3 linked regions of the Persicobacter psychrovividus genome follow. Each later gene encodes a partner of the first gene's protein in a complex. Links are inferred from orthologs where the notes say so. Each region holds a gene or a part of one and is shown on either strand. Other genes may lie near its edges.

Region 1 (5,150 bases):
GGAGGTTCTTGTAGCCCTGGTATTGGCCGATGGTGAAATCATGTGAGCCACCGATAATAATTGGGATGATCTGGTGCTGGATCAGCATGGTGCAGACTTCCCGAAGGCGGCCACGGGTTTCTTCAGCATCAATACCATTACGGATGTTACCGAGGTCAGCGATACGATATGGCGGGGTGCCACAGTGCAGCTGATAGAGTTTCTTGCGGATTTCCATGGCGGCCTGCTTAACGCCGTCATTTTCGTCGTTGCCGCCATTATCCTTGAGGCCAACAATGGCCATATCCACATTTTCAAGGCTTGGCAGGTGTGTCCTGAAAATTTGCGACTGGCTGATGGTGCCATTTTTTGGCCAGGAGATTTCTTTAAAAAACAACTCACTGATGGGCGAGAGGAAAAGCTCAAAATTCAACATGACGAACGGGGTATAGTGCAAGGGGGAAGGTACAAATAATGCTTTTTAGATGCATAAGCTGAAGCGGAAAATTTTGGAGCGCAGCTGGGCTGAGCCCATAAAAAAAGGGCCATTGCTGAAATCAGCAATAGCCCTTAATATGATCTTAAAGCGAAGTATTATCCTCCGAAGTCGTCAAAGCGGATGTTCTCTTCAGGTACACCCATGTCATCCAACATCTTCAATACCGCTGCGTTCATCATTGGAGGTCCACATAGGTAATATTCGATATCTTCTGGCTCGTCGTGCTTGCTGAGGTAGTTGTCCAACAATGCCTGGTGAATGAAGCCTGTAAAGCCGTCACCTTCATCTTCCATATCTTTCTTCACTTTCCAGTTATCTTCTGGTAATGGCTCAGAAAGGGCGATGTTCATTTTGAAATTTGGAAACTCCTGCTCAATTTTTTCAAAGTGATCCAGGTAGAACAATTCCTTTTTAGAACGTCCACCATACCAGTAAGAAACTTTACGGTTGGTTTTTTCCGTGTGGAAAAGGTGGAAGATCTGTGCACGCAATGGCGCCATACCTGCACCACCACCGATGTAAACCATCTCGCGGTCCGTGTAATTAATGGCAAACTCACCGTAAGGTCCTGATACCATCACTTTGTCTCCTGGCTTACGCGAGAACACATAAGAAGAACAGATTCCCGGATTAACTTTCATCCAGGTGTTGTTTGCGCGATCCCATGGAGGAGTAGCGATACGGATGTTCAGCATCACGATATCTCCCTCGCCTGGGTGGTTGGCCATAGAATAAGCACGGTAAATTGGCTCATCATTCACCATTTTCAAGTCCCAAAGTCCGAAGTGATCCCAATCCGACTGGTAAACATCATTCGGGTGCCCAAGTTCTGGGTGAGGAGTGATGTCCATGTTCTTGAACTCAACGGTGATTTCTGGAACGTCAATCTGAATGTACCCACCAGCTTCAAAGTCCATGTGCTCTCCTTCAGGAAGGCGAACTTTGAATTCTTTAATAAAGGTTGAAACGTTATAGTTAGAGATAACCTCGCATTCCCATTTCTTAATACCAAAGATTTCTTCAGGAATGTGAATCTCCATATCGTTTTTAACCTTCACCTGGCAAGCCAAACGAACGTTATCTGCTTTCTCAGCTCTTGAAAGGTGGCCTTCTTCTGTAGGAAGAACGTCTCCACCGCCTGCTGTTACCTGGCACTTACACATTGCGCAAGTTCCTCCCCCACCACATGCTGATGGCAAGAAAATCTTTTCAGAACTCATGGTTGAAAGAAGTGTTGACCCCGCAGCGGTAGTCAATTCTTTTTCACCATTGATCATGATTTTCACCGGACCCGATTGTACCAGTTGAGATTGTGCAAAAAGAAGCACAAATACCAATACAAGGATCAGCACAGTAAAGGCGATAACACCAGCTAAAATAATACCTGTCATCGTACTTAAATGATTTGATAAATGATAATTTGCCTGCCTTCAGGCAAGCCCCACAAATATAATATTGTCTTTAAAAAGGGAACATTAATTTGAATGTTAATTTCCCTGAAAAACGAAAAAAGATGAAGATTTTCAACAATTGTCAAAATCTTCATCTTTTATATAGGTAATAATTGTTAGTGTTTTAACAATTACTTAATCATTTTCAGTAATGATGAAAGTCGCTGTTTTACGTGGCGACGATCAACGATAAAATCAAGAAATCCGTGTTCGAGTACAAATTCAGCACTCTGGAAACCTTCCGGCAGATCGCGGCCAATGGTTTCGCGGATAACACGTGGGCCAGCAAATCCGATCAATGCGCCTGGTTCAGAAATGTTGAAGTCTCCGAGCATAGCATAAGAAGCCGTTACCCCACCCGTTGTTGGGTCCGTCAGGTAACTTACATAAGGCACTTTCGCCTCAGCAAGTAAGTGCAGTTTTGCCGATGTTTTGGCCATCTGCATTAATGAGTAACCAGCTTCCATCATTCGTGCACCACCAGATTTGGAGATCATGATGAAAGGGATTTTATGCTTGAGGGCGTAGTCGATCGCTCGGCTGATTTTTTCACCAACAACAGACCCCATAGACCCACCAATAAAGCTGAAATCCATGCAGGCGATCACGACCTCTAATTGGTTCATTTTACCTACTCCCGTACGGCAAGCATCAACAAGGTTGGTTTTCTCCTGCACGCTTTTGATGCGCTTAGGGTAAGGCTTACTGTCCACGAAATTTAGCGGGTCGCCAGAGCTCAGGTTTTTGTCCAGCTCTTTAAACTCATTATTATCGAATAAGATCTCAAAATACTCTTTTGAACCAATACGCACATGGTAGCCATCTTCAGGGCAAACATAGGCGTTTGCTTTGAGCTCTCTCATGTGGATAATAGATCCCGAAGGGGTTTTATACCATAGACCTTCTGGAGCATCCATTTTATCTTTGGTCGAGGTTTTGATCCCTTTATCCGTTCTTTGAAACCAAGACATAATTTATGTGGGTTTTATTTTCTTATAGTAAGATACAAATTGGCAAATAATCAAGGGCTTAACAATCGCAAAAAATGGAAACTAAGCCCTTAAATGAATACAAATATATTTACTTATTTTGTTTAAACAATAGTTTTTATCATTCCCACTGAGCGGGATTGCACAGCGAGCCTGTTTAATGAGTTGATAATTAAAATCTTATCCTTGCTGATGAGCGGACTGATTCTTTTGAACCGATTTCATTTCCGTTCGCAGCAATTCCACCATGGCGGCAGCTTTCTCCGCTTGCGCTTTGTATTCGCTGACTTTTTGGCCGAGGTCCTCTTCGCGGCGGGCGGCATCTTCCTGCGTAGCCTGGAGTTCCTCCATATTTTGTCTCATCTCCTCTTCCTGTGCCCGGAGTTGCTCTCCTTGCATTTGCGCCTCCTCGAGTAAATACTGTGTTTTTTGATTGATGCGAAGGGTATTGATTACTGAGGCGAAGTTTTCACATAGCCTTTCAATAAACTCAATTTTGTAGGCTTCGAATTTTGTGAAAGAAGCGATTTCAAGTACCCCATAGATATTGTCATTAACTTTCAGCGGTACCACCAAAAGGTTTGTAGGCGTGGCGGCGCCGAGCCCTGAGGTAATCTCAAGGTAGTTTTGTGGCAAATCCGTCATATAGATCGTTTCCTGTTCCTGAAAACATCTGCCAGCAACGCCTTCACCAATCATGATTTCCTTTTCCAGAAATTTCTTGCGGTCGTAAGCCAGGCAGGCTTTAAGTTCCAGGACAGGGTGGTCGCGATTTTCCTCCTCCAGCAGAAACAGTCCCGCCTGATTGGCTTCAGTATATTTCACCAGTTCGGCCACAACCTCTTGCGACATTTCCTCAATGCCTTTGGAGGTGTCGCGGGTAATTTCACTAAACCTGGCAACCCCAGTGTTTGCCCAGCTGCGTTGTTTTTCTTCTTTTTTTCTTTCCTGTTCCTGAATATGTGCCGATTGCAGGCTGTCTTTCATCCCCATCAGCGCATTGCCCATGGAGTCCTTATTACTTTTGGGGTTAATTGTTACCTCGAGGTTGTTATTACCGATTTCTTTGGCAAAAGAGGAAACTTCCTTCAGTCGGTCAATAAGCTGATTAAGCGACTCTCCCATCATTTGTGCTTCATCTCTTGATTTGATGTTCAGCTTTTCAATGCTGTCCACTTCTCCGTCGGCCAATTGCTGTAAAGCGTGGGTTGTTTGCTTGATTGGGGAAGTAACAAAATGTGCTAAAATGAACATAAAGACGATCAAAAAGACCAACCCAAACATCATCATGATGGAGGCGTCTTTAGTCAGGGCCTCTGCACGGCTTACAAAAATAGACAGGGGAATCTTCAGTGCAAGGCTCCAAGATTTGTGGGTCCCTGCAGGGGTAATGGGCACAAAAGTAATGAAATATGGTGTGGCGCCATCTTCTATGGAGTAGTTGAAAGATTCTCCGGTAGATATTTTGTCGATTAGCTGAACGTCGGCAGGGAGATTGTCGGCAATTTCAGACAAGGATAAACCAATTTTTGATTCGTCAGGGTGGCCTACAATAGTACCTTCATTGGAAAGTAAATACGCCTCAGCGCCAGGGTATGGCTGAATATTTTTAACGAGTTTGGCAAAGTTGCCCAAGTCGAGGTCAGAGGCTACAATTCCAGCGAATTTTCCGGAAGGCAGCACTAATGGTGCCGCCTGAGAACTCATCAGTAAACCTTTCAGCTGATCGTTCAGCAGGTCCTGATACGGTTCCGCTAAAACTTCTTCGGGGTGTTGCTTGGTCTGATAATAATAGCTGGTTGGGTTGGCGATGTTGCCGGTGTCGAGGGTGGCTTTAAGGCTCGATAGTGTGCCATTTTGTGACTGTACCAGGCTGATGTATCGTCCGTGGGTTTTTGGCCAGCTTGGCCGGATTGCCTCCAGTTCGAGAATATAATAAGCGGCCAGGAGGTTTTTATTTCTTTTGTAGAATGAATTCAGCAGCAGGTCGAGTTGTTGTTCGTTCTTCAGGTCGCCATCTTCAGTAATCAGGTCATTCATACTGTTGGCTAAAGCACGCATCATTCCCTGATTTGTGTTCAGGTTGGCTTCAATCTCGTTGGCGTATTTCTGAGCGGTCGTTTGTGCGACTATCTTAGCGTCGGAAATGGATTTTTTGGTAAGGTCGGAGGTGATGTATTGCCATGCAAACATGGAGGCAGCCCCTAAAATAAGTACGGTGAAGAGGACCAG
Region 2 (2,989 bases), 1.9 Mb from region 1 along the record:
TGCTTCATGATTTAAAGATACATGGATGCTACTATTCTTTCCAAAAAAATCAATGAATGGCAGTTTTTGGTCAATGAAGAAATATTTATTACCCACAGGTTTCTTTGAAGAGGTTTATACAAAGGTCGATTACAAATCAATAGAGTGCATAAGACCTTCAGGGAGTCTATCGCGTGACTCTGTCTCGTGATAGGAAAATTCAGGTAAGCGCTATCAGGGGCTGTTACACAACCATAACCTGATTTTATATCACGAAATTTTATTTGGCCACTGTACGGGCAGACCCAATGTCATTAAGTTAAGGATTTTGAGGGACACAGGTCTAAATTTGAAATGCTCGTAGAGGCGTTATTCTTAACGACTCACGTAACAATTTGAATAAATCTAAGAGGAAACCTATAAAATCACCATTGAATTAGACGTTAAAAATAACGTCTCTACAGGATAATGCGCTTAACTTAATGACATTGCGGGCAGACCTGTGTGTCTGCCCAAATCATCATAAATTTTGTATCGTTTGGATACACACACGGGTGCATCCGTACAGCTCACGAAATAATCTTTTGTGCTAAATCCATAGAACTGAGTTGTGCGACAGCCCCTGATGGCAAAAGTGTTTACCCTCCTACTGTGATGCACTCAAATCAATATCCAAAATAAAAAAATCACGGCAACCCTCTAAATCAAGGTAATCATGGATTATAATTCCTTACAACATGATCTTAAAAACAAAAAAACCGATAAGCAGGAGCCTATCGGTTTAAATTATTTATAATATTTTAGGTCAGGCGCATAAGCCAGGCCCTACCATATTTGCTATTTTGTTTAATCTTTCAAAGATTCGAAGTCGAAATCCTCCAAAAACTTGGTGGTGAAATGTCCCGTCTTGAAGGTCGGGTCATCCATCAGCTTGAGGTGGAAAGGAATCGTTGTTTTGATCCCTTCGATGACAAACTCCTGCAATGCACGCTTCATACGAATAATGGCGCGCTCACGGGTTTGTGCCGTAACGATCAATTTGGCGATCATCGAATCGTAGTTTGGTGGAATGGTGTAGCCAGCATAAACATGCGAGTCCACACGTACACCACGTCCGCCAGGGAAATGAAGGTTGGTGATTTTTCCAGGTGACGGACGGAAGTCACGGCCTGGATCCTCAGCATTGATTCGACACTCCATAGACACGCGCTCAGGGTAACGATCGGAAGCCGAAACTGGCTGACCTGCCGCCATTTTGATCTGATCTTTGATCAAATCCACTCCAGTTACCTCTTCAGTAATAGGGTGTTCCACCTGAATACGGGTGTTCATCTCCATGAAGTAGAAATCTCCATGCTTGTCCACCAAAAACTCTACCGTACCTGCGCCTTCGTACTTCACCGCCTCTGCAGCTTTCACTGCCGAACGGCCCATACGCTCACGCAAATCCTGATCCAAAGCCGGAGAAGGGGTTTCCTCTACCAACTTCTGGTGACGACGCTGAATGGAACAATCACGCTCAGAAAGGTGAATCGCTCTTCCCGTGCTGTCGCCTAAAACCTGGATTTCCACATGGCGAGGCTCTTCAATGAATTTCTCCAAATAAAGGCCGTCATTACCAAAGGCTGCCGCAGATTCGCGGCGGGCATCGTGCCATCCTTTTACAAACTCATCGTCGTTGTTGGCCAGGCGCATTCCGCGTCCGCCACCACCGGCGGTAGCTTTAAGGATTACAGGGTAACCCATTTCTTTGGCCAATCCAAGACCTTGCTCTACAGAATCCAACAGGCCTTCAGAACCAGGAATGGTCGGTACACCTGCGGCTTTCATAGTCGCTTTGGCGGTTGCTTTATCGCCCATCCCCTGAATCATTTCAGGAGAAGCACCGATAAATTTAATATCATAATCACGACAGATCTGGCTGAATTCTGCATTTTCAGACAAGAATCCATAACCTGGGTGAATAGCATCTGCATTGGTAATTTCCGCCGCAGAGATAATATTCTGAATTTTCAGATAAGAAGCGTTCGATGGTGCAGGACCGATACATACCGCTTCGTCTGCAAATTTCACATGTAAACTTTCCTTATCAGCAGTAGAATAAACTGCAACCGTTTTGATGCCCATCTCGCGACAGGTGCGAATCACACGCATGGCGATTTCGCCGCGATTGGCAATCAGAATTTTCTTAAACACGATGATTGAATTTAAGGTCAATAAAAATGTCCGACATTGGGTACCCAAAAATCAGCAGGGCGCACCAGTGAATAAAAAAAGCCCAAACCGTAGTCCAGGCTTTTAAATTATTTCGTCGGATCTACCAAGAAAAGTGGGGTATCAAACTCTACAGGAGTAGCGTCGTCTACCAAAATTTCTACGATTGTACCGCTTACTTCAGATTCAATCTCATTGAAAAGCTTCATGGCCTCAATGATACATACCGTCTGACCTGCCGAAATCTTGTCACCTACATTCGCGAAGGCTGGAGATTCTGGATTGGCAGACTTGTAAAAAGTACCAATCATTGGTGCTTTAATCGTTACCAAATTAGCATTGGTCTCTGCTGCTGGCGCTGCTGCCGGCGCAGGAGTTGAGGCTGGTACCTGGGACACTACGGGTGCTGGAGCGGCTGCCGGCGCAGCTGCTGCTGCAGCGACGGTTTCTACTACGCGAGTAGGTTGCTCTGGCTCACGAACGACAGAAATTTTAAATTCTTCCGTTTCAATTTTTACCTCGTTAAGTCCTGACTTAGAGATAAAGTCAATCAGGCTTTTAATCTCTGATGGTTTCATAGGGTTATTATACTTTTACACGTTCCACATACGATCTCGTACGCGTATCGACTTTTATCGTATCCCCTTGGTTAATGAATAGGGGTACTTGAATTTCAGCACCAGTTTCCATGGTGGCTGGTTTAGTAGCATTTGTCGCGGTATCGCCTTTAATACCTGGCTCAGTGTAAGTTACCTCCAAAACCACATGAGCAGCAAGCTCACAAAGCAATGGACGC
Region 3 (2,750 bases), 1.9 Mb from region 1 along the record:
ATCGAATCGTAGTTTGGTGGAATGGTGTAGCCAGCATAAACATGCGAGTCCACACGTACACCACGTCCGCCAGGGAAATGAAGGTTGGTGATTTTTCCAGGTGACGGACGGAAGTCACGGCCTGGATCCTCAGCATTGATTCGACACTCCATAGACACGCGCTCAGGGTAACGATCGGAAGCCGAAACTGGCTGACCTGCCGCCATTTTGATCTGATCTTTGATCAAATCCACTCCAGTTACCTCTTCAGTAATAGGGTGTTCCACCTGAATACGGGTGTTCATCTCCATGAAGTAGAAATCTCCATGCTTGTCCACCAAAAACTCTACCGTACCTGCGCCTTCGTACTTCACCGCCTCTGCAGCTTTCACTGCCGAACGGCCCATACGCTCACGCAAATCCTGATCCAAAGCCGGAGAAGGGGTTTCCTCTACCAACTTCTGGTGACGACGCTGAATGGAACAATCACGCTCAGAAAGGTGAATCGCTCTTCCCGTGCTGTCGCCTAAAACCTGGATTTCCACATGGCGAGGCTCTTCAATGAATTTCTCCAAATAAAGGCCGTCATTACCAAAGGCTGCCGCAGATTCGCGGCGGGCATCGTGCCATCCTTTTACAAACTCATCGTCGTTGTTGGCCAGGCGCATTCCGCGTCCGCCACCACCGGCGGTAGCTTTAAGGATTACAGGGTAACCCATTTCTTTGGCCAATCCAAGACCTTGCTCTACAGAATCCAACAGGCCTTCAGAACCAGGAATGGTCGGTACACCTGCGGCTTTCATAGTCGCTTTGGCGGTTGCTTTATCGCCCATCCCCTGAATCATTTCAGGAGAAGCACCGATAAATTTAATATCATAATCACGACAGATCTGGCTGAATTCTGCATTTTCAGACAAGAATCCATAACCTGGGTGAATAGCATCTGCATTGGTAATTTCCGCCGCAGAGATAATATTCTGAATTTTCAGATAAGAAGCGTTCGATGGTGCAGGACCGATACATACCGCTTCGTCTGCAAATTTCACATGTAAACTTTCCTTATCAGCAGTAGAATAAACTGCAACCGTTTTGATGCCCATCTCGCGACAGGTGCGAATCACACGCATGGCGATTTCGCCGCGATTGGCAATCAGAATTTTCTTAAACACGATGATTGAATTTAAGGTCAATAAAAATGTCCGACATTGGGTACCCAAAAATCAGCAGGGCGCACCAGTGAATAAAAAAAGCCCAAACCGTAGTCCAGGCTTTTAAATTATTTCGTCGGATCTACCAAGAAAAGTGGGGTATCAAACTCTACAGGAGTAGCGTCGTCTACCAAAATTTCTACGATTGTACCGCTTACTTCAGATTCAATCTCATTGAAAAGCTTCATGGCCTCAATGATACATACCGTCTGACCTGCCGAAATCTTGTCACCTACATTCGCGAAGGCTGGAGATTCTGGATTGGCAGACTTGTAAAAAGTACCAATCATTGGTGCTTTAATCGTTACCAAATTAGCATTGGTCTCTGCTGCTGGCGCTGCTGCCGGCGCAGGAGTTGAGGCTGGTACCTGGGACACTACGGGTGCTGGAGCGGCTGCCGGCGCAGCTGCTGCTGCAGCGACGGTTTCTACTACGCGAGTAGGTTGCTCTGGCTCACGAACGACAGAAATTTTAAATTCTTCCGTTTCAATTTTTACCTCGTTAAGTCCTGACTTAGAGATAAAGTCAATCAGGCTTTTAATCTCTGATGGTTTCATAGGGTTATTATACTTTTACACGTTCCACATACGATCTCGTACGCGTATCGACTTTTATCGTATCCCCTTGGTTAATGAATAGGGGTACTTGAATTTCAGCACCAGTTTCCATGGTGGCTGGTTTAGTAGCATTTGTCGCGGTATCGCCTTTAATACCTGGCTCAGTGTAAGTTACCTCCAAAACCACATGAGCAGCAAGCTCACAAAGCAATGGACGCTCTTCCTCAGCCAAGAATAAAATCTCTACCATTTCGCCTTCTTTCATCAAGTCGGCATTATCTACAGACTCTACTGGAAGATTTACAGACTCCCAAGTATTGGTGTCCATAAAGTTCAAACCGAAATCATCGGTGTAAGAAAATTGGTGCTGACGACGCTCAATACGTACTGGATCAATTTTATGACCAGAAGAGAACGTATTATCGATCGTCTTTCCTGTCACTACATTTTTCATCTTCGTACGTACGAAAGCTGGGCCTTTCCCTGGCTTAACGTGCTGGAAATCAGTAATAATGTATAATCCAGATTTGAATTTAATACATAATCCGTTTTTAATATCAGCGGTAGTTGCCATTATTTATATCTTAAATTTTCTAATAGTTTCTTTCTAAGTAAGGAAACTCACCATTCATACACCTATTTCTCAACGGCGCATAAAAGTAAGGTTTATCCTTTATTTCAGCAAAATAGAAGCCAATTATTTTGAATCGTACCCCCATTTAAGGTAAACTGACCCCCAGGTGAAGCCGCCACCGAAGGCTGCAAGAATCAGGTTGTCACCCTTTTTGAGTTTCTTCTCATAATCCCACAAACACAAAGGAATAGTGGCGTTGGTGGTATTGCCGTAGCGGTCGATGTTCATCATCACCTTCTCCACTGGCAAACCTACACGGCGGCGAGTGGCATCAATGATTCGCAAGTTGGCCTGATGAGGCACCAGGTAAGAGATTTCTTCAGGAGCAAGCTGGTTGCGCTCAACAATCTCGGCAGAAACATCAGCCATTTT

What was found. The genes of interacting proteins can lie anywhere in the genome.
Region 2: the proteins of accD (region 1) and accC are in contact, whole or in part, in a solved structure (PDB 8UXZ), measured with the Escherichia coli proteins. The link is inferred for Persicobacter psychrovividus from one-to-one orthologs.
Region 3: the proteins of accD (region 1) and accB are in contact, whole or in part, in a solved structure (PDB 8UXZ), measured with the Escherichia coli proteins. The link is inferred for Persicobacter psychrovividus from one-to-one orthologs.

What each region holds. Positions count from the first base shown.
Region 1 is NZ_AP025292.1:2,925,964-2,931,113, reverse strand. The notes cover bases 981-3,869. They hold accD (acetyl-CoA carboxylase, carboxyltransferase subunit beta), read right to left. Parts: upstream 2,901-3,869; coding sequence 2,061-2,900; downstream 981-2,060. Other genes in these bases: AABK40_RS12615 (GAF domain-containing protein), read right to left, coding at 3,099-3,869; nqrF (NADH:ubiquinone reductase (Na(+)-transporting) subunit F), read right to left, coding at 981-1,869. In the rest of the region: AABK40_RS12630 (formimidoylglutamase), read right to left, coding at 1-415; more of nqrF, read right to left, coding at 574-980; more of AABK40_RS12615, read right to left, coding at 3,870-5,150.
Region 2 is NZ_AP025292.1:1,004,639-1,007,627, reverse strand. It holds accC (acetyl-CoA carboxylase biotin carboxylase subunit), read right to left. Parts: upstream 2,176-2,989; coding sequence 826-2,175; downstream 1-825. Other genes in the region: efp (elongation factor P), read right to left, coding at 2,779-2,989; accB (acetyl-CoA carboxylase biotin carboxyl carrier protein), read right to left, coding at 2,283-2,771; AABK40_RS04635 (sensor histidine kinase), read right to left, coding at 1-8. UniProt on the Escherichia coli protein: This protein is a component of the acetyl coenzyme A carboxylase complex; first, biotin carboxylase catalyzes the carboxylation of the carrier protein and then the transcarboxylase transfers the carboxyl group to form malonyl-CoA.
Region 3 is NZ_AP025292.1:1,003,851-1,006,600, reverse strand. It holds accB (acetyl-CoA carboxylase biotin carboxyl carrier protein), read right to left. Parts: upstream 1,745-2,750; coding sequence 1,256-1,744; downstream 1-1,255. Other genes in the region: AABK40_RS04615 (beta-ketoacyl-ACP synthase III), read right to left, coding at 2,442-2,750; efp (elongation factor P), read right to left, coding at 1,752-2,318; accC (acetyl-CoA carboxylase biotin carboxylase subunit), read right to left, coding at 1-1,148. UniProt on the Escherichia coli protein: This protein is a component of the acetyl coenzyme A carboxylase complex; first, biotin carboxylase catalyzes the carboxylation of the carrier protein and then the transcarboxylase transfers the carboxyl group to form malonyl-CoA.